Regions from separate parts of the Cytobacillus sp. Hm23 genome, predicted to be linked through region 2. Evidence: riboswitches for the same ligand, from Rfam matches in the RefSeq annotation. Region 2 holds a riboswitch; each other region holds the start of a gene.
The links. A riboswitch is a leader RNA that binds a small molecule or an ion and turns the genes downstream of it on or off. The one in region 2 is predicted to bind thiamine pyrophosphate.
Positions count from the first base shown of each region.

Region 1: it holds a riboswitch for thiamine pyrophosphate, as region 2 does, so the genes downstream of both, tenA (thiaminase II) here and thiC (phosphomethylpyrimidine synthase ThiC) in region 2, are expected to answer to the same signal.
Region 3: it holds a riboswitch for thiamine pyrophosphate, as region 2 does, so the genes downstream of both, tenI (thiazole tautomerase TenI) here and thiC (phosphomethylpyrimidine synthase ThiC) in region 2, are expected to answer to the same signal.

Region 1 covers NZ_JBPXRQ010000064.1:741-7,793, forward strand. The annotation lists gene thiM (hydroxyethylthiazole kinase) at 1-530, opposite strand, end outside; gene ACSVDA_RS23320 (energy-coupling factor transporter transmembrane component T family protein) at 556-1,356, opposite strand; gene ACSVDA_RS23325 (ABC transporter ATP-binding protein) at 1,368-2,837, opposite strand; gene ACSVDA_RS23330 (ECF transporter S component) at 2,852-3,433, opposite strand; gene tenA (thiaminase II) at 3,581-4,264, opposite strand; TPP riboswitch at 4,518-4,624, opposite strand; gene ACSVDA_RS23340 (purine/pyrimidine permease) at 4,732-6,018, opposite strand; gene ACSVDA_RS23345 (hypothetical protein) at 6,514-6,873, opposite strand.
Region 2 covers NZ_JBPXRQ010000026.1:45,123-53,313, reverse strand. The annotation lists gene ACSVDA_RS16135 (YpoC family protein) at 1-432, shown strand, start outside; gene ACSVDA_RS16130 (transglycosylase domain-containing protein) at 734-3,280, opposite strand; gene recU (Holliday junction resolvase RecU) at 3,321-3,920, opposite strand; gene ACSVDA_RS16120 (hypothetical protein) at 4,587-4,796, shown strand; gene ACSVDA_RS16115 (DUF1798 family protein) at 4,904-5,272, shown strand; TPP riboswitch at 5,350-5,464, shown strand; gene thiC (phosphomethylpyrimidine synthase ThiC) at 5,641-7,407, shown strand; gene ACSVDA_RS16105 (hypothetical protein) at 7,499-7,666, opposite strand; gene ACSVDA_RS16100 (hypothetical protein) at 7,923-8,191, shown strand, end outside.
Region 3 covers NZ_JBPXRQ010000070.1:6,224-14,414, forward strand. The annotation lists gene thiE (thiamine phosphate synthase) at 1-344, opposite strand, end outside; gene thiD (bifunctional hydroxymethylpyrimidine kinase/phosphomethylpyrimidine kinase) at 346-1,149, opposite strand; gene ACSVDA_RS23800 (thiazole biosynthesis adenylyltransferase ThiF) at 1,430-2,449, opposite strand; gene ACSVDA_RS23805 (thiazole synthase) at 2,446-3,213, opposite strand; gene thiS (sulfur carrier protein ThiS) at 3,215-3,553, opposite strand; gene thiO (glycine oxidase ThiO) at 3,588-4,697, opposite strand; gene tenI (thiazole tautomerase TenI) at 4,694-5,311, opposite strand; TPP riboswitch at 5,707-5,813, opposite strand; gene ACSVDA_RS23825 (YbjQ family protein) at 6,076-6,390, opposite strand; gene ACSVDA_RS23830 (hypothetical protein) at 6,371-6,577, opposite strand; gene ACSVDA_RS23835 (FixH family protein) at 6,756-7,559, opposite strand; gene ACSVDA_RS23840 (hypothetical protein) at 7,883-8,191, opposite strand, start outside.

The DNA of each region.
Region 1 (7,053 bases), on a different contig from region 2:
TTTCCGTTTGTAATGACATCACTTTGTCCTGTAATGACAACTGTTGTATTCAATTTTAGTGCTGCTTTTTGTGCTAAATCTACTACATCACCAGCACCTTCTCCAGCATCTACGCCTTTTATATTCCATTTTTCATCAATGACGTTTGCAACCTCAGCAGCATTACCACGTACGATTGCTACCTGTACTTCGTTTATAATACGCTTAGCTGTTTCTGTTCGATACGCTGTTGCTCCAGCACCAACTGGGTCAAATACGACTGGCACACCATGTTCATTTGCTGATTTTCCTGCTATAATCATTGCTTCAATCTCAGTTTCGTTTAAGGTACCAATGTTTAAGACGAGTGTACCTGCTATTTTTGCCATATCCGCAACTTCCTGCTTTGCATATGCCATCACTGGCGATGCTCCAACTGCTAACAACCCATTAGCCGTAAAATTAGTAACGACAACATTAGTAATATTATGCACAAGTGGCTGTCGTTCTCTTACTTTATTTAATGCTGAAACAATACTTGCAATTTCCATCATACAAATCCTCCTCTAATATCGTTTAATTGTACCTCACATCTGTAATTGGAAAATATGGATACTGGTTACTTATGATATAAGCAACAGAAATCATCGCAACAAAGTAAATAACAAATGATATATCAAATTTGGAGAACGATATGTGATAGTAATATGTTCTATTTTTCACTTGTGAAAATCTCTTTGCTTCCATCGCTACTGCAATGCGGTGTGCACGACGAATACTTTGTGACAACATCGGAATAGCATAAGAACGAAGTTTTTCATAAAAACCTTTCATCCCACGCTTTGATTCCACTCCCCTAACTTTCATTGCATAGCGTATTGTTTGAAATTCATCGATCATGATTGGGATAAGGCGCAGGCCAGCCATAAAACTATAAGCGTATTTTGGTGAGAGCTTCAATTGCTGCATCAACGAATAAAAAAGGAAAACCGGTCGAGTCGTCAAAGCAAAAGTGATGCCAAGGCAAGCAAAGGTTAATGCTCGAAATCCTATATGAAGCCCACGAAAGAAGCTCTCTTCTGTAATATGAACAAGTCCCCATTTAAACCACGTCGTATCCCCTTTACCGAAGAAAATCATTGACGTTGCTGTTGTAACAAAAATAAATATAAAAGGGATGAAAATAAGCAATACTCTTTTCAATGGATGGCCAGAAAATAGTATAAACAATATTAGTGTAATAATTGTATAATTGATCATAAAGTTAATGTTATGGATTAATAAAACTGACAAAAATAATATCATCATGGTGATCAATTTTAAACTAGGATTAATTTTATGAAGCCAAGTTTCTTTATAGGTAAAATCAAATTGCATGACTTCCCCCCCTATCTGCTGATTGATAATTCTTTCGTTTGTCTTTGGAAAAATTGTTGAGAAGTACCATCAAAAATAAGTTCACCATCATCAACCAGCCAAACCCTAGTCGCAAAGTATTTCGCGATTTCCATGCTATGTGTAACCATTAAAACAATCGTTCCTTGCTTGCGCCAATGCTCGATTAGCTCTAAGATTGCAAATGTATTCTTTGCATCCTGCCCAAAGGTAGGCTCATCTAACAACACAATTTGCTGTTCTTTAACAATTGCAGCAGCTACACTAAGCCTCCGCTTCTGCCCCATTGATAATTGATATGGGTGTTGATCTCTTTGCTCATTCAAACGAAATTCATGTAACAAGGTGGTCACTTTTTCATCTATAGCATGGTCATCCAGCTTATCTAAGTGCAATGAAAAGGCAATTTCATCATAGACTGAATTTGTGACAAATTGAAATTCGGGATTTTGAAAAACAAATGTTAAGTAATCGGTTAATTTACCTATTTCCTTTACTTGTCTTCCTTCAATTGTATAATTACCTGTCGTTTTTATCAGTTGCATAAGTGAGTGAAGTAAGGTACTTTTGCCAGCACCATTCTCACCAACGATCGTAATCCATTCACCCTCAGAAATATTTGCGTTGTTTATATCAATTTTTACATTTTTTCCACGATACCCTTTGAATTGTGAAACGCTAACAAATGATTCTTCCAAAACAGGTACAGTAGGAATTTGCTTTGTTGTTCTGTCAATATAGTCATGCCAGGCATCAGGATACCATATACCTTGGTCAATTAGCTCTTGTTTATATGTAGACAGCACATACTCTTTAGGACCATCTGCCACGATTTCTCCATGTTCATTAAACAAAATAATTCGTTCGATAAAATCTAATACATGGTCAATATTATGTTCAACGACGATAACCGTTTTGTCACGGCTCACATCTTTTATCGTATCCCATATTTGTTTCGTCCCTTTTGGGTCAAGCATAGCCGTCGGCTCATCTAAAAATAAAACTTCAGGTTGAAGGGCCATCACTGAAGCAATCGCTAAGCGTTGCTTCATTCCTCCTGATAACGTTTGTATTGATGTATGGAGGTCATCTACTTCAAGCTTTACCATATTTACATATTCGCGAATTTTTTCGGGCATATCCTTCCGCTTAACCCTCAAATTTTCCAACACAAATGCAATTTCTTCATCAACGAAAGGCATACAAAATTGCGTGTCTGGATCTTGAAAAACATATCCCCAAGATTCCGGTGTAATAATTTCATCAGCTTTAATAGGTACTTCAATCGAATTTGGAATGATTCCTGATAACACTTGCAAAAGCGTAGATTTACCGCATCCCGAAGGGCCTAGAATTAATACTTTTTCCCCTTCATAAAAAGAAGAGGAGACATCTTTAAATAATAAAGATGCACTCCCAGTAAACTTTAAGCGTAAATTTTTCACACTTGTGATTTCTTGCATGTATAACACCTCAACTACTTATCCAACGCATCATAGTCTTCTTTTGATGCAGGACGAACTAAATTTGTAACACCAGTTGCTTCCAAAGCCTTAACGAGATAATATGCAAAAACACCAGCTATTATAATCCCACTGATTACTCGGAATCCAATGAATAATGTTAAATTCCAAGCTGCTAGATCACCAATATACCCTTTGTAATAATCCATCCCTATTGATGCTACTGCTGATGCAGCACCTGCAAGTGAAGCAATTAAGATATCATAGCGTTTATAACGTGCTGCTGCAAATATTAGTTCTGCAGCTAATCCTTGTAACAACCCATATAGCATTACTTCTAATCCGTATTCAGATCCCATGATAAATTCACCCGATGCAGCTGCCATTTCAGCAATAATTGCCACACCAGCTTTACGAATAACCAAAAAGGCAACAGTTGCTGCTATAAACCACATTCCATATGCAAGCTGATCTACTTGTAACCCAAATGCGCCTATCGTTTCATAGAATGTTCCCCATAATTTGTATACGATTCCAAATACGATTGCAATGACTATTGTAACTAAAATATCAGTTAATTTTAAACCTTTGTTCATAGTTATTTCCTCCTATCTTTAATATCAATCAAAAACGCTCTAAGTTGTTTTCCAAAATTACAAGCCAAAAACGAAATTTTTGCGATTGTCATCGTTTTATATTAGATAAGAGACCTCAGCAAGATTTTCCCACCTGTCTAACATGCTTTATTTGGATGTTGACATTGCTGAAACAGGCCAGGTTTCTTGTGTATATGCCATCTCCCAAAACATTAGTTCATATTGACTACTAATGATAAAGTGCTCCTGCATTTTTTCTCTATCAGCTTCTGTTACTTGATCAGCAATGTCATCAAGCAAATCGATGACTTCTTCAACTAATTTGCGGAACCAATCACCACCATATGTTTGAATCCATTGTTGGTATATAGGTTCAGTTGGATTTGCATGAACAAGCTGCTCTCCAATCTCATAATATAACCAGTAGCATGGTAACAAAGCAGCAATCGTGTCGCCTATATGCCCAGTATGTGCTGCACGATACATATGAGAAGTGTATGCATATGCTGTTGGTGCTGGTTTAAAATTAGCTTTTTCTTCTTCGGTGATACCTAGCTGAACCATAAAGTTCTTATGAAGAGATAACTCAGCTTCATTCGTACCGATCGCGTGAGATGCCATTTGGCTCACTATTTTTAGATCAGTTGCTTGTGATGCTGCTAATGTTTGCACTCTTGCAAAATGACTTAAGTAATAAGAATCTTGTAGAACATAATAGCGAAAGCGATCCAATGATAATGTCCCATCTGCAAGCTCTTTCACAAATGGATGATCAAAGCTCTTCTGCCAAATTTGGTCTGCTTCTTCTCTAATTTTTTTGGAAAACTTCATGATAAATTCCACCCTTCTTTTATAACATTCGCTTCACTAAGAGTAAGTCACCCTTATGATACAAAAGATGAAGTGGAAAATTTCTTGACAGCATATTGCCTATCCTTGTCTTTGTTTTCGTATATAACAAAACATGTTTATAATAAATAGTAAAAGTTCATGAATAAATAGCTTTGTTATAAAGTCATTAGAAAACAAAAACCACTCTACAATAGAGTGGAATTAGACGAATTGGAAAGTATTATCCAATATGTTTGTCATCAATCCACTTCCCTACGCTAGCATTAACTAGATCAGGTATAAGGGTTAAGGCAGCAAAGCCCCTCTCAGCAAACGTGATTTGCACCCCTAGTGGTAAGCGATATTTAATTTCACATACAACCTTACTATACTTTTATTATTTCCACAAGCAAAAGATTCCTACATACTTACTTCAATATTTTCCCTTTTATCCAAGATGATATAAATTAATATGACACGGAAGTTTGTTTTTTTATAACTTGATCTAAAGTAATACATATAACTGTACCTACTACTAATCCGTTATTTATAATTGGTCTTAACATAGATGGAAGTTCATTTATTGCTTGTCCAGGAATAAACAATAAACCAATGCCAACCAATAATGAAAACCCGATAATAAAATATTCTCTATCTCCTAATTGTGTAGATTGGTAATCTTTTAAAGCTAAACCAATCATGATAGTAAATGGGTAGAATAAAATTGCATAGCCGACTGGTTCGGGAATCATAGCAGCATATGTAGTAAACATTGGAATGAAACTAAGTAATATAATAAATACATTTCCTAAAATAAATGGTAAGCGATTAATTATTTTGGTCATTGCAATAAATCCCGCTGATCCAGAAATTGGTACACTGCCTATTGCAGAAAAAATACCACTTAACCATTGGATTATCCCCATAACAAAGCTGGCTTTATTGTAGTTTACAGCTTCATAATTTTTTGTATGTTCTTGTAGCTCTTTTTCTACAACATAAATCGAGGCTAGCATATTTGTTAATAATAGTAAGCCTATCATAATGGAAGTAATAATCATACCGCTATTAAATTGTGGCATTCCCCAAGCAAAAATCTGTGGTACTGAAATACCATTTGTAGTTGGCGGAATACTTTTTCCTAGCCGAAGCACAGCAAACAGCAGTGATCCAATGAGTAAACTTAGTAATACAGAATATCTTCGAAGAAATGGGACACGACTTTTTGCCAATAATATCGTGATAATTAAAACACAAACCGCAGGAATAGCAACTGAAAAGTCTACTGAATCTTGTTTATACCCTACTCCAAAAATACCGTTCATAAATGAACCACTTAGTTGTGCAACTAATAATAATAAATAAGTTCCAGTGACAATTGGAGTAAACAGCTTCTTCAAATGATTGATCAATTTAAAAATGGCTAATAAGATAAATAAAACTCCGCTTAGTATCATCCCCATTTCAAGCTGTTGTAAACCCTCATATGTACCAAGATTTCCAGCTTCAACAATACTTGCATAAACGATAAACACACCCCACCATAATCCTGCTGGACCTTCCATAATCGGTAAACGATGACCTAATACTGCTTGTAATAGACCTGAAAGACCTAAAACGAATAAAGTTCTTTGTAGTAATGTAGCGATTTCTGCTTGGGGTAACCCAAAGGAATTTCCAATAACTATAGGAGCCACAACACTTGTTGTAATTATAAAAATCATCCATTGTAATGATGAAAATAATAACCTCATAAAAAACCTCCATCCTATCATATATATTCAATTCAGGAAATTGTTAGTATAATTACTCATATTAACATACATTCAATTTGCCACAATACATGGAATCATCTAAATGTTGATCTATATCATTAAATCTTGATCATGTGCAACATTTCTAACTTCGAAAAGAAATAATAATAACGCTAACCAATTGAGGTTAGCGTTATAAAATATTAAATCGTTTTTTCTATTTCCATAAGTATGATCATATATTTTAGGATGTATTAGCACTAATTGTTGCTTTTCCTAATAAGAGCAAAATACGATTATTCTAACGTTCGGAGATCTTCCTTAGACTATAACAAATAAACTCCAGTTAACGTGAAAAAAATGGACAGTATGAAGAGGCTTATGAAGCCTCAAAAATTGTAAAAATAGAAAAGATACTTCGAACGCTAGGTTTAAACGTGCTTACATATTAGAACGAAAAGCATGCGAAAACAGTCTCACGAACAGAGCCTATATTTAAGGTGTCTTATCTTTATTTACCTTTGCTCCATACGCTGTTACATATATAAGTGGAATGATTATTTGAGCAAAAGGTTCTGGTTTGCTAAATAAGGCAGAGAGGAATCCGAAATTACTGCTATCATGGTTCGGCTTTTGTTCATAGTTATTCACACCATTAGACGTAAACAGTGGAGTAAGCAAATATAGATTTCTCGCATTAGTATTTTCAATGATACCCTCAAAAATCTTTCCATACTTCGTTACAACCTTTACTTCCTCGTTTAATAGTTCATTCGCAAAAACAGCAGCTTCCGTTTTATTTACAGGATGATACCATTTTTCTTCTACGATGGTCTGGTTTATATTATTTGTCACATTACACCATCACCTTAATTTTTTACAATTATCTTATGCATACAAGATCAAAAGTTACTTGACATAAGGAGAAAAAGAAAATATAGTAAATGTTAATTTAATAAGGCTCTTTTCGAAAATATTGTTGTTATTGTCACCAAATAAGCATAATAAGGGTATAACACGTTTGACATCGATTTT
Region 2 (8,191 bases):
AATTCATTTGAATTGAACTTTGATATAAATTATTTTGGTTACGACATTGCCGCACATAACGATGTAGATACTATTAAGCCATGGCTGTCGATAGAGCAATATATTCCTTTAGTAATAACTAAATGGAAGGGGATTGAACCAGAGTTAACTCAACACTTTCAGCAGAGGAAAAAAACGAATATCAAACAAGCGATTGTTCAATCATTAGGTTTGTTCTTATCTATGCTTTTTTGGATGAACAGCAGGCCTGTAACGAATCTTATTAATATCCAAGAACCAATTCAACAATTTAAATACAAACCGATCAATGTAAGTGAAAGAATTGATTTTATAATGAAAAAACCACATCAATTTCATTCTTTTATACAGCTTTGTGAGTTATTTCAAGAAAGTACTAAAATATATTATAAGATTATTGCATTACAAAAATAACGTTCATACTTATAGTAGAAATTAGCTAGTAAGAAAGGCTCTTCTCTTTTCGTAAACTTTGTTGCTATTGTTACAGGATTATACATAGTTATCATCAACTTACATAAGAAATGATGTCACGAGTGATAGGTGTATACGTGAATAACGAAAAACTATGATCTATGCGAAAACAACTTTAGTTAAAAACCTTCTTTCTACAGGTCAAATTTTATAAAAAAATGACTTTTGTTCAACCTCCATTTGGACAAGCTTCCCCACAAAAAAACAACAGGCTACCTCTCATAGCCTGTTGTTTTTTTATTTATTCTTCATTATTATCCTCTTCACTTGGAGGTGGTTCAGGTGGACGTTCATCATGGTCACCTTCATCAATCAATGGGTCTCCAATTTCTCCTTCATCATCAGTTCCCGGCTCTTCATCAAATAAGTCATCAAACGGATTTTCTATTTCTTCCTCAAATATCGGAATCTCAACAGAGGCACTTAATGGGTCACTTCTATTTTCTGGATTGCTGTCACTAACTGCTGAGATCTGATAAGAGTAGATAGCCCCTTCAATCGGATCAGGAACTAGGTAACTAAACTCTTTTGTAGTACCTATTACTTCATACGGGCCTTCATCAATTGATTGTTTAATTTCAAATGATATGTCACTTAACTTTTCCTCAGGTCCATCTAACGTGTAGTCCCACAATAATTGTAATGCATTAGCTCTTTCATCATATAAAGCTTCAAAACCATTAGGTGGGTCTATCTTATCGTATTTTTCTGAGACCTTAGTTGGTTCTGTGCCTTTCACAAAGTATTCGTAGACAATTTCATTTTGTGGTGTGAATTCACTAGGTAATTTTGCGGGATTTGACCCTTTTTCAACCTTTTGTTGAACAACACTGTTAGGTACAGTGAAATCAGCAGATTCACCACCTGATATGTGGGTGAATAGATTTTTAAATAGTTTACGCGCAATTTTTTCTTCATCTACGCTTTTAAAATATGCATCTTCACTAATTCGATTAAATCCTGTCCATATCGCTGCTGTATATTCTGTTGTATAGCCTGCAAACCATACGTCTTTCGTTGCATTTTCTGGTAAACCGTATTTTTGTATTTCTTCTATAGGGTAGTTAGTAGACCCTGTTTTACCGGCAACTGGGACTGCATTGCTAACAAAGGCATCCCGACCTGTCCCATTGGTGACAACCGATTTTAACATATCAGTTATCATAAAAGCAGTGTAATCTGACATTGCTTCTTCAGTTTCTGGCGTTAAATCTATTTCCCTTCCATCAGGAAAAACAATTTTAGTAACAGCATGAGGTTGATTATAAAACCCTTCATTACCAAAGGCACTGAATGCACCTGCCATGTCTAATGTAGATACACCAGTACTAAATCCACCTATAGCATATGGTTCGTAAATTTGTTTTTCTAGTGGGATTCCTAACCCAACCGCAAAGTCTCTTGCTTTATCGAGACCGACTTCTCTCAATGCTTTAACTGCTGGAACATTAACTGACTGTTCTATAGCGTATCTCATAGACATCCAGCCTCTATATCCATCATACCAATTATATATTTGTTTATTAGAATCAGCATATGTCATTTGTTCGTCATTAATTTGTTCATATGTCGACCATTTTAAATGTTCAATTGCAGGACCATAATCAAGAACAGGTTTTATGGAAGATCCAGGTTGTGCTTTTGTATCTATAGCATAATTCCAACCTCTTGCAGCGTCTTGGTTACGCCCACCACCGATGGCTCGTATTTGACCTGTTTTCGTATCAAGTAATGTAATTCCTGCTTGAAGGTTCTCGTTTGGGAAGTTGACAACATTATTCGATTGTAACAGCTCATTAGTGTATTTTTGTGCTTCTGTATCTAACGTCGTATAGATTTCTAGGCCACCTGAATATAGATCGTAATCTCCAGATTCATTAATTTCCTCTATAACATAATCTAAAAAGGAGTCATAAGGTTCGGATTCTATTGTTGTTACATTCAGTGATTCTTCAACAGGTATTGCTTTGGCTTGTTCAGCCTGTTCAGCTGAAATAAAGCCATGTTGAGCCATTAAAGATAGTACAACATTTCTTCTTTCTTCTGCTGCTTCAGGATTTTTAATAGGATTGTAATTATTTGGACTTTGAGTCATTCCTGCTAGTAAAGCAGCCTGATGTAGTTGCATTTCATTTAAATTATCTTTATCAAGGCCGAAATATACTTCAGCTGCTTTGCCTACTCCGTACGTACTTCCACCTAAAAAGATTTTATTTAAATACAGTTCTAATATCTCTTCTTTTGATTTAATTTGTTCAAGCTTATATGCTAACCATGCCTCTTGAACTTTTCGACTAATTTTTTTTTCAGATGTTAACACATAGTTTTTGACAACTTGTTGTGTAATTGTACTGGCCCCTTCAGCACCGAAGCCTTCTGTAATATTAGCAAGAACAGCTCCACCTATTCGAATGGGGTCAATTCCATGATGTTCAAGAAAACGAGCGTCTTCAACGGCTAGAAATGCATCTTGAAGTACTGTTGGAATTTCGTTATATTTTACATACGTGCGTTTCTCTATCCCAAGCTCAGCAAATTCATTGCCATCTTTATCAAATACCTTTGAAGAGAATGAGGCTTGAAATGCTTGTTCATCTAATGGAGGTACATCTTTAATGATTACATAAAAGGCGATTGCTCCAACAATAGCACCAATAATACCTAACGTAAAAAATACTAAAATAAGTTTCTTAATAAATTGAAAGATACTTTTTTTAGGTTTTTGTTTACTTTTATGGTTACGTTCAGCTTGTTTACGTGCTGTTCTTGACTGTGATTGACTTGCCATGTGGTATTCCTACCTTTCAACTTAATAATTCGTAGCATAGTTATGAGAAATAAATATTATCTAATATGTTAAGATAGTCAATACGGGGCTTATAGCCTAGCGGGACATCATGACCTAAATCCACTATCTCTTGTTTTGTTATTGATTTTCTATCTCCTTTTTTCATACGGTCCCAAAAACTTAACAGGTGGGTAGCTTCTAGCAGAAAGATCTGCTCATTTTTAGTAAATCGTAAAATGACAAAACACAATCCATTATGATTTATTACATCACGCATATGTTTAATTTGATGGTCGTGAAAGTTTTGCAAAGGGAATGATGTTTTGTTTCTAGTTTCTTTAGCTTCAAAATCTATATACCTACCTTTGTAAATACCATTATAGTCAGTAGTTGAAGCTTGCTTAAAATACGCTTCTTTAATAACAGCAGCACTTCTTTTCGGATAGTCAACTTGTACGATTTGAACTGGCGTTGGCTTTTTGTGAATAACCGCTATATTGTGTAGTAAATAATAATTATTAGAGTCATTAATATCCTCTTCCAAAGTCATACCACGATTACTGTATGAAGCTTTTTTAGCGGTATTAGTATCTTTATTTTGATTTTCTTTATATAATTTACCATTCGGATAGCGAATCACTGATTCATCCTCCTCACCTAACTTCACCAACTATCATAACAAATAATAAAACTACATTGTAACGATTTTAACAAAGTGTCATCATAATGATGTTAAAAAAAAAGTATAGGTGTTTTTTTAAGTTATGGCAAGTGATAAACTTCTTGTTACACGTTATTTAGCCTCAAACAATTAGACGAATGAACGTATAAAAATGTTACAAATATAATTTTTGAGTGAGGTAAACTATTGGAGAGTGTACTATGAGGACATGTATTTGAGGTGATTCACACGTAATATATTAAGATGAGGGAAGGCTAGCCCTCATCTCTTAGTTTCAAGTTAAGTAGCAGGTTTATTAGGGCCTTCTAGTTTTGGGTTACCATATCCCGTTGCTTTCTGTTTATTTTCTCGCGTATTTTGCTGCTGTTTGTTTTTATTTTTGGCCAACTAAAACACCTCCTAACAATTAGTGTAAACAATCCTGCTATTTTCATGCGAACTGCGTTGTCGAATTGTTGCAAATATAAAATTGTCGACTTTCTTTGTTGAATTACTTCTAGTTTTGTCAATCGTGGAGGTGTAGAGCTTAACATCACGAAACTATAACGTATAAGTCAAAGGAAGATATGTTTAGTTCAATGATTGTAAGTAAGTTAAATATACTGACGAGGAGGAAGAAAATAAATGGAATTGACCAATAAAGAATTGCAGAATTCGGTGTTTGATGAATTGCTTGACTATCTTGAATTAATAGATCAAAAGCTAGTTAATCATGTTGAAGAACACATAGGTATATATGTTGAGCAACAACAAAGGAATATTAAAACTATATCAAATAACCTTCATAAAATAGAAAATATATATGACCATAACATCATCGACATTGCACTCTAATCCCACAAAGAAATTCAGCAAAAGATACCCTCGCTATCCTTTCAATCAATCCATTGAATTGATATAATAATACTGGAAACTTAAGTAGATTAATTGGAGAAAATAATATGGAAAATTACGAAAAATTAATAAAATTAACAAATATGTTAAAGACATTTAATAATAAATGCATAGATATACTGGAGCAAAGAAAAGAGCTTACTCATGTTGAAGTTGATTTTTATCGTGAGGTATATCCGTTTGCTAATGAAGTTAATAAAATTCTTGATATGTGGAAAATCAGTGCTTTGCAATGGATTAATGAACAAAACCCTAAATATATTTATCCATTGCAAATTGAATCGACTATTGAAAATTTACAAACATTGTCTGTTCAAGCTTTTTATAATGAAGGTAAGGGGAAGCGTTTGTTAAACCTTCATCAATCAGTTGATTATTTATTGAATGCGATGATAAGTGAACTTAAAGAAAAATAATAATAAATTGTATAATTTCTTTTTTCTCTATTCACAACAATATTAATTGTGTTATAGTATTAACGATAACAACATATGTTCACTACTAGGGGGGTCCAATAGCTTGGACTGAGAGAAGAGCGCGGTAAAGTTCTTTGACTCTTAGAACCTGATCTGGCTCATACCAGCGTAGGGAAGTAGAATTCGACCAGCTTATTATTACTTTAGCTATGTCATAAATTACTTTCAACAAAAGGGTTCTCAATTTTGAGAACCCTTTTTTAGTTGGTATGGGTTAGCAATTTCATAAGATAGTTGGAAGATGTATACTTCATTCAGACCGACTATCTGACAGTTGATTCATTCATATTATTGAGGAGGAATTTTCAATGACAAAAGAAAGTATTGCACAAAATATGACATTTCCTTGTAGCAAGAAGGTTTATGTACAAGGGCACCAAGCTGGCGTAAAAGTTCCGATGAGAGAAATTGAGCTTCACCCTACTAGTGGCACTTTTGGCGAGGAAGAAAATGAACCTGTGAGAGTATACGATACGAGTGGACCGTATACAGACGTTGCATATGCTGTCGACATACGAAAAGGTCTTCCAAAGCTACGAGATGACTGGATTAATAAACGAAATGATGTAGAACAGTATGAAGGCCGTGAAATACAGCCAGAGGATAATGGATATTTAGAATCAGATCCTCGTTCAAATCTTGAACAATTTCCACATATTAACAAGCAGCCTCTACGAGCAAAAAGTGGCGGATGCGTTACACAATTGCATTATGCAAGAAAGGGTATAATAACCCCTGAAATGGAATTTATTGCTATACGTGAAAATATGAGCCCAGAGTTTGTACGAGATGAAGTAGCTAGTGGACGTGCGATCATTCCAGCAAATATTAATCATCCAGAAAGTGAACCGATGATTATAGGTAAAAACTTCCACGTGAAAATTAATGCGAATATTGGCAATTCGGCCGTCTCGTCATCCATCGATGAGGAAGTAGAAAAAATGACATGGGCTATTCGTTGGGGTGCAGATACGATGATGGACTTGTCTACAGGGAAAAATATACATACAACGAGAGAATGGATAATTAGAAATGCACCAGTTCCAGTCGGTACAGTTCCTATTTATCAAGCGCTTGAAAAAGTAAATGGCATTGCGGAAGACTTAACGTGGGAAGTATATCGTGACACATTAATTGAGCAGGCTGAACAAGGTGTAGATTACTTTACGATTCATGCAGGGGTACTTTTGAGATATATACCAATGACTGCAAAGCGTACTACAGGAATTGTTTCTAGAGGTGGTTCCATTTTAGCGCAGTGGTGTTTAGCACATCATGAAGAAAACTTTCTATATACTCATTTTGAAGATATTTGTGAAATCTTAAAAACATATGATATATCAGTTTCTTTAGGAGATGGTCTCCGTCCAGGTTCCATTGCTGATGCGAATGATGAAGCGCAGTTTGCTGAATTGGAAACATTGGGTGAATTAACGAAAATTGCTTGGAAGCATGATGTTCAAGTGATGATTGAAGGACCTGGTCATGTTCCGATGCACCTTATAAAAGAAAATGTGGATAAACAACAAGAAGTTTGTCACGATGCGCCATTTTACACACTAGGACCATTAACGACAGACATTGCACCTGGCTATGATCATATTACTTCTGCAATAGGTGCTGCAATGATAGGCTGGTTTGGAACGGCGATGCTATGCTATGTAACACCTAAAGAACACCTAGGCTTACCGAACAAAGAAGATGTTCGCGAAGGAGTTATTGCTTACAAAATTGCTGCCCATGCAGCAGATCTTGCGAAAGGACATCCTGGTGCTCAAAATCGAGATGATGCACTTTCTAAGGCACGCTTTGAGTTTAGGTGGCACGATCAATTTAACCTTTCGTTAGACCCAGAGCGAGCACGTGAATATCACGATGAAACATTGCCTGCCGAAGGTGCTAAAACAGCCCATTTTTGCTCAATGTGTGGGCCTAAGTTTTGTTCAATGAGAATATCTCAAGATATTCGAGATATGGCAAAAGACCAAGGTAAAAATGAGTCTGTAGTGATAGAAGAAGGAATGAAGCAAAAGGCAGAGGAATTTACGCAAACAGGCTCTAATATATACGGCTAAATCTTCTATATAGTGAGAAGTAGGCGAATAGCGCTTACTTCTCATTTGTTTTTACTATGAACTTTCATTAACAGACTATTTCTAACAAAACTTATTCTTTTTCCACGTGAATTGAAACTGGACGATCTTTCCTCGTAGCTACTGTTTCGATTGCAAATTCTGCTTCTTCTTTATGTTTTGCTGCTACATTTTGTCCGAATTTATGTTTGGTGTTTTTATAACCTTTCCGTTTATGATTAAAATGCTTACCACGACCCATCCTTAATTCCTCCTATGTATAGTTTTCCATCTTTATTACTATTGGGTAAAAAGGCGATAAATATAACTTTTATTCAAAATAAAATGGAATTTAATGATAAAATAAGATCAAACTTCATTAATATCCATAAAAAGAAAAAAATGAAAATATTTCCTATGGATCTTTTGAACTGATCTCTATAAGTGGGATATATTTTAATGATGTTAAGAAAAGTGTATTTTTAACTTGAACGTATTAACTGGAATGGAGTGGTGAGGTGAAAAAAGAATGGTTAATTATTCTATCGGGGCCGATCATTATTTTAATAACTGTTGGAGTGATTCTAACTATCAATTTATACAAGGATTTTAAAGAAAGCGGGTTTTCAACATGGAGCCACACGTGGATTCCACTAGAATCATTAAGAGATAATGACGCATTCCATTTGTCATATGGCATGAAATGGAATGGTGTAGGTAGTCCAATTATAAAAGAAATTACAATAATAAAAAGTGATGGTACAGCATTAAATGAGAGTGATAGATT
Region 3 (8,191 bases), on a different contig from region 2:
GATACACCTAATACCATTGTGGAGCCTATTTTACTACGTACATTTTCGACTGGCTCATCCTCTTGGCCAATATGTACACCATCTGCTTGAAGCTTAATTGCTAGTTCAATATCATCGTTAACGAAAAAAGGAATGTTGTGATCTTTACATATCTTTTGAAGTTCAATTCCTAGATCATATTTTGCTATGCCACTTTTTGCTCCAACACCTTTTTCACGATATTGAAAAGCAGTGATACCACCACGGATCGCTTCGAGTAGAACGACACAAGGATCACCTAAACAATCTTGACTGCCCATCACGAAATAAAGTGGTAACATTTCTTGTACTTTTTTATTAGACATTTTAAAGAGCTCCTTTCTTGCTAAATGCCCAATGATTCGTAGGTCCATGTCCTGAACCAATGCCTAGCTCATGCTTTATCGCTGCTTGGATAAAAGCTTCTGCAGTCTCAATAGCCTCGTAAATAGCTTTTCCTTTGGCAATTTCTGCGGTAATTGCCGCTGCAAAAGTACAACCAGTTCCATGTGTATGTCTCGTTTCTATCCTTTTGTTATGAAACTCATAAAACTCGTCACCATCATATAATAGGTCTACAACAATATCGTCTACGTCATGACCACCTTTAATGATTACATTCTGTGCACCTAATTCATGAATCATTTTTGCAGCGTTTTGTCGATCATCCAAATTGTTTATCTTGATGTCTGCAATTATTTCTGCTTCAGGTATATTTGGAGTAATAACATATGCTAATGGGATTAAGTACTTCTTAAGAGTCGTAACCGCTTCTTCTTGAAGCAAGGTAGCACCACCCTTTGCAACCATTACAGGGTCAACAATTATATGTTGCCACCTATATTCAGAAATTTTATTAGCTACCGCTTTGATTAATTCACTTGAAAATAGCATGCCAGTTTTTATGGCGTCTGGAGCTAAATCGGTAGCGATAGAGTCTATTTGTTGAATCGCAGCTTCTACTGTTAATGGAAAGACCCCTTGAACACCGAGAGTATTTTGTGCGGTCACTGCTGTAATAGCAGACATACCAAACACATCAAGCTCTTGAAATGTTTTTAAATCAGCTTGAATCCCTGCTCCACCTCCGCTATCAGATCCAGCAATTGTTAATGCTTTATATACATTCATTTGTACCATCTCCAACTTTACTAGGATGTTCAAATAAGTAAGTACTCGATAATTTCTAGGCTTATCAATGGGAAGGACTTTTTGAACATACACTATTTTATTTAGCCCATTTTATAAATGTTGTTATTGTTACTAAATTAGAACAGCTAATTGAGGGTTTATACATCCTCATTTGGATGAAGTAACAATGCTTTGTTTATCGCTAAAAACAACACTCAAAGCAAAACAGTATGTTGTTTAACTGTATTGGCAATGAGTGTCTTCATTTCATTACATGTTTTCAACCTAAATATTTGTGATATAACGACCTTGCCTCTGATAATTCCTTTGTGCCATGAACGAGGACACGACCATCTTTAAAAATAACGAGGCGATGTTGACCTGTCGAAAATGCAACTAAATATGGATTACGCTCAACCGTACCACTTTGAGATTTCAGTAGATCAGCTACTTTTTCCAAATCCCGATCAATTTTTTTGGGTGGCCGAATTTGTACCGCATCTCTGCCACAAAGAATGGCTGATTTCGTTTGATTTTCATAAGATAGAAATGGATAGGTTCTATCTTCACCACAAGATGAACATTCAGTCTTCTTTACTTTATCAACACTAATTGCTGAATGCTGATTTTTCCAAAGATCAAAAGATACTAGCTTTTTTCTTAATGCAGCCCAGTCTTCGACTAATATCTTTAAAGCTTCAGATGTCTGATAAGCGACCACCATTTGAACTGCCGGACTAATAATTCCAGCAGTATCACATGTCATCCCTCCTAAAGGGATTGTTTCTAGTAAACAATGTAAACATGGCGTGATTCCAGGGACAATTGTATAGCTAATTCCATAGCTTCCAACACAAGCACCATATATCCAAGGAATTTCATATTTTTGCGAAATATCATTTATTAGCAATCTCGTATCGAAATTATCGGTTGCATCAAGGATGAGATCTACTCCTAAAACCAACTCTTCCATTTCTCGTACAGACACATCTGCAACATGTGCATTAATTTCTACATGTGAATTTATCGCTTGTAATCGGCCTTTTGCTGCAACAGCCTTAGGTATTCTCTCTTGTGCATCTATTTCACTATAAAGTTGTTGTCTTTGTAAATTGCTCCATTCAACATAATCTCTATCAACGATTGTTAATTTTCCAACCCCTGCTCGCACGAGGGCTTCAGCATTGCCTGTTCCTAATGCTCCAGCCCCAATAATGAGTACATGCTTGTTAGAGATTTTTTGTTGACCTGTTTCGCCAATCGGTAAAAATAATTGTTGTCGTGAATAACGTTCACTCAACCAATGCTCATTCCTTCCATCGGACTGCTAGCAGTAGCATATCGTTTTTTTGGTATACGCCCCGCCTCATACCCTAACCGTCCTGCATCAATCGCCAGCTTCATTGCTTGTGCCATCTTAACCGGGTCATTTGCACCAGATATTGCTGTATTCAACAATACGCCGTCAGCACCTAACTCCATTGCTAAGCTTGCATCTGTCGGACTACCGATTCCTGCATCTACGATTACTGGAACCGTAGCCTGTTCAATAATAAAGCTTAAATTTAACGGATTAATAATACCTTGTCCAGAGCCGATCGGTGATGCACCTGGCATAATTGCATGACAGCCTAACTCCTGTAATTTCCTTGCTAGTACGACATCATCAGACGTATAAGGCAAGACAATAAAGCCTTCCTCAAGTAATTGTTCAGATGCTTTAAACGTTTCTATTGGATCTGGTAGCAACGTTTTTGAATCTCCAATTACTTCTACTTTTATCATATCACAAAGACCAGAAGCTTTTGCTAGCTTTGCAATACGAACAGCTTCTTCAGCCGTTGCTGCGCCAGCCGTATTTGGTAATAACTTATATTTACTAACGTCTAACTGTTCTAAAAAATTAGGTTGACTTTTTTCATAAATATTCATTCTTCGAACTGCAAAAGTTAACACCTCTGTATTCGATACATCAACAGCTTCCTTTTGTACCTCAAAACTAGAATATTTACCTGTTCCTAAAAATAAACGTGATGAAAATTCATATGGTCCAATTTTTAACATATTAACCTCCTCCTACAAAATGTACAATCTCAATTTTGTCATTATCATTTACTTGTGTATCTTTATGATCCTGCTTTTGTAAAATAGTAGAGTTTATTTCAACAATAACAATGTTATCCTCAAGCTCGAAGTGGTGGAGTACATCTGATATATTTTCTAAAGTATCAGGAACATCAACCCGATCACCATTAATAAATAACTTCATTCTCACACTCCTTTCTTTAACAACATTTGTCCAATCATAGATTGTTATTTTCTTATTTTCTAAAACCGTTGTTGATTTGCGTACAAAATCCAATCTGTTTCCGTAAGTTAGCTGTATATCTGAATAACAAAGCATACGGAAAAAAAACTACATTTAAAAAACAAAGCATTTAACGATCAATTCGAAAATGCTGCATTAACTCATGATCAAGGTCGATTCCTTCAACCAAATCAGCAGTAACACTGCCAGTTATAGGGGCTAGCAAAATCCCGTTACGATAATGCCCTGTAGCTATAATTAAGCCCTTCACATGTGGATGCTCCCCTAACAAAGGCATACCATCATACGTTTGAGGACGAATGCCTGACCATGCTTTTTCAAATTGAGTGTTGATGATTTCTGGTAAAATAATCGAAGCTTTTTCTATTAGACTACAAATGGAACCCGTAGATACTGTCGTATTGAATGTATTTGGGTACATTGTTGCTCCAATAATTATTCTTCCACCCTTTTTTGGAACTAGGTAACAATGGTGAGAAAAGATTGTTTGTGTTAACAAAGGTTTGTCAGTCTTGACAGATAAACATTCCCCTTTTACTGGATAGCTAGGCAATGACAACCCAGCTTGCTTGACAACCATGTCCGTCCAAGCCCCGCTAGCTACAATAATCCGTTCGGAATGGAATTCACCCTCGTTTGTAACAACACCTTGGATTTTATTGTTTTTTATGATTAATGAATAAACATTCGTTTCCTCTTTGATTGTAGCTCCTAACACCCTTGCTGCCCTAAAAAATGCAATCGTTAAATCATAAGCAGATACTTGACCATCTTTAGGTATACTCATAGCTCCTCTGACAATTGAAGACAGTGAAGGTTCATATGCTCTTACTTCTTCAGATGTTAAATATTCAGTTTGTTCCCCAATATTTTTTTGCAATTGAATAATGTGTTTTAATTGCTGCTCCTCTTCTTCACTTATTGCAATCTTGAGCATTCCTTTGTTCACATATCCAATATGGACGTTCGATTTGCTTTCTAATTCCTCGATCGTTGTAGGAAACATGCTCCTGCTTTTTTTAGCTAATTGAAATAGTGGCCCATCCTCAGTTAATTCCGCTTGAGCTGCTAACATCCCTGCAGCAGCACCAGAAGATTTACTACCTAATTGATCTTTCTCAATGACCAGCACATGGTGCCCTCGCTTTGCTAGATGATAAGCGATTGAGCCACCATTTATGCCCCCACCAATAACGATGGCATCATACGTTTTCTTCATGTAATCATCTCTTTCGATAACATTTTTGAATAATCTTTTATTGCTTCTATAGGCGTTTGGGCTAATAATACGCCTGACAATACTGCCACTCCATCTACTCCCCTATCTATCAGTTCAGGAATATGAAATGGTTTAATTCCTCCAATGGCAATTAAAGGTATCGATAGCTGTTTTTTAAATTCTTTGACACTATCAACCCCTTTAGCTATCACTCCTTTTTTAGAGGAGGTAGGATAAATATGACCATACATCACATAGTCAGCCCCTTGCAGTTCTGCTTCAACAGCCTCTTCTAATGAATGAACAGACTTCCCTATGCGAAGCTTTGGAAATACCCTTTTAACATCGCCTACTGATAAGCTATGATATGCTAGCTGAACACCACCTACTTCAGCAACTGAAGCAACATCAATTCGGTCATTTATGACTATTTTATTAAGTGGTACACTTTGTTGTATTAGTTGATTGATCGTTTGATATAAGTCTCTCGCTGACATTTGTTTTTCACGTAAGTGTATAGCATTTGCAAAAGGATGAATCTCACTAATAATCGAAACAAACGTGTTGATTGATTGTGTCCCAGTTGAAATAATATGTAGCTCTTTGTTTGCCATAAGACCTCCTTGTAAATTAATTTAATCAAGTATTTGAGCTTATTTTTTCAGCTCTAGACATTACTCACTAATAAACAGTCGCACTTATAAAGATGAGGGATGTACCAACTTTAAATTTACTCAGCAATCCAAACGGCTCATCGATATTGAGAATTACCCACATACTATAATTAGTGCCCTATCTCAAAAGACGCGATCGTCAAATAGGAAAATAACAATATTGAGATGTACATGTAACCTGCAACAGTCATAAACATAAGCAACTAAAAAACCCACTCTTGCGTAAGAGTGGGTTTACATGTATCGAATGCATGAATATTTGACGTTATTAATCCAATTCATGAATAATATGTCTCATACCTAATTCATAAATTAAGCATGAAGGCAAAGTCATTATCACATGTTGTCCACTTCCCTACGCTGGTGTCAGCCAGATCAGGTTCAAAGGGTCTGGAAACAAGATTCCATCTCAGTCTTCAATCAGACTCCCCTAGTGTTAATATATTTAGTTAGACTATCTCATAGTTCACTACAAAGTTTCCGAAGAGAGCCTTTAGTTATTTCTTTTCATAGTATAACACATGTACTAGATTTCTCAATTAATATATATGACAGTTAAGTGAATAACATGACTCTCAGCTTTTTACAAGTTATAAAATTTTTTATAGTCTTTCGAGAAAAAGAGATGTCCTGAACTTTAGTTCATAAACCCTCATGAAACTGTGCTAATTTATTAAAAGCAACAATTTGACGAAATAAACAAACTATTCAACTACTACAGCTGTTCCGAATGCAATGATTTCAGAGGCACCTGTCATAACATTAGAGGTTTCTAAGCGTAAACATATAATAGCATTCGCCCCTTTACTTTTTGCATCTTCTACCATCCTGCTAATCGCCCGCTGCCGAGCCTCATTCATGACTTCTGTATATTCTTTAATTTCTCCTCCAACAAGTGTCTTAAGACCTGCCATGATATCTTTACCAATATGCTTCGTTTGCACAGTATTTCCTTTAACAAATCCTATTAATTGTTTAATCTCTTTCCCTGGGACAAAATCAGTAGTTACTAAGATCATCTTGATCTTCCTCCTTTTTCTCTTTTAAACGTTCAATAAATAACAAAGTAAATAACAACAAAAAAATTACAAATGCGCTACCTAAAAGAAGTAGAGCTATTTTCATATTGATAAATAGGTAGACATATCCGAGAAGTTGAAAACAAACAATAATGAAAACTAACACATACTTTGTTGTTGTAATCAAATTGTCACCACCTCATAGCGCATAAACTCTAAATAAAATCCCAATCAAACATAGTACGCACAAACCTATAAAAAAGTTCAAATAAATATTTAGTGTCAATCCCCCAATGTTTTCATGCTGTGAAATCGTTGGGAATAGAAAAGGCTACAAACCATTCGTTTATAGCCTACTCAACGTGTTATTCTATTACTTGAATTGTTTCTTCTATATGGTCATGAAGCTCATCCTTTTTCATATGGACAGTCACATTATATTCACCGATGGTTTCAAAGGTTTTTTGCACCTTATATTCTCCTGCATTACCTTCAATAGCGTCAATATAATCATGCTTTTCTTGACCGTCCTGCCAAACTTCAAACTGAACCTCAGCTTTGGATAATGGGCTATTATCTAACTGGAGGTGAGCGATTAATGCTACTTCAGTATTTAATTTCACATTATCCATCGACATTAAATGAATTTTGAGCCCTTCGCCATGATTTGCTTCTTCATGCTCGCTAGACTCACTTTCCATGTTCTCATGACTATCTTCATCTTCCATATCCATACTCTCATTTGAGTCATCATTCATTACGCTTTCGCTCTCTTGCTGAACATCAGCCGAACCGACTGTTATATCTTCTGTGGGCATTGTATGTAATCCTCGTGCTGTAACGTGTGCCGTAACAGCATAAACACCTGCTTCAGCAAAGGTTTTGTTAATAAAATAAACCCCGTCTCCTTTGAGCTTTCCTTCTACTTCCTCTGATTCTTCTTCACCCATTTTTTTAATTTCAAAGGTCACACTATCAGCATCATTAACAAAACCTTCTCCCTGTGTTACTGTTGCGGATATTTCAACTTCATCCTGTGGATTAATTACATCTGGCTTCGTTTGAATTTCTACCTCAATCAATTCCAATTGAACAGGTGGTTCTTCTGTTTTAGAGCAACCAACTAACCCAATGATTAACATTACAACTATTACAAGTAACTTCTTCATTATTTAATTTATCTCCCCTTCTATCATTGATAAGTCCATTATTACCAATTTTATTATGTAAAAAATATCTAACAGTCATTTTACAATAAAATTGTGTTAGATCTGTGAAATTAACGCAAATGTATTTCTTTTTTCACAAATAGAATTTGTTTAAACTTTGATGGTTGTATTTCGTCCATAGAAATAAACAGCTCCAACTAAAGTTAGTAGTGTTTTTTCTACAAAACGATGACAACAGTATAAAACATCGTGAACCTCTCAAACTAATTGTTACACAATTTGATGGAGCATCCCTTGTCTTAAATAGAGTACAAAACAAGCTATTAAGCCACCCTCGGTGACTCTAATGCGTAGTTGAGACTAATTAATGAAGACAAGTTTTGTTCTGTTCTTTTTGCCAATTCAGGAACTTTTGCCTGAAGGGACAACCATTTCTTTTCAGGAATGGATTTTTGGATTCCTCGAATAAAATATCGAGCTCCGATATTGTAAGAAGCTGATAAATCCGCATGATAAACTTTGCCCGTCGAGAACGTGGGAAGGTCTTTTTTAGGGTTTCTCTCTACTTCTCCCGAACCATCAAAAGCTAAGGCACTTGTATTTCTAGCGTTAATTCTAGAAATACGCATTCC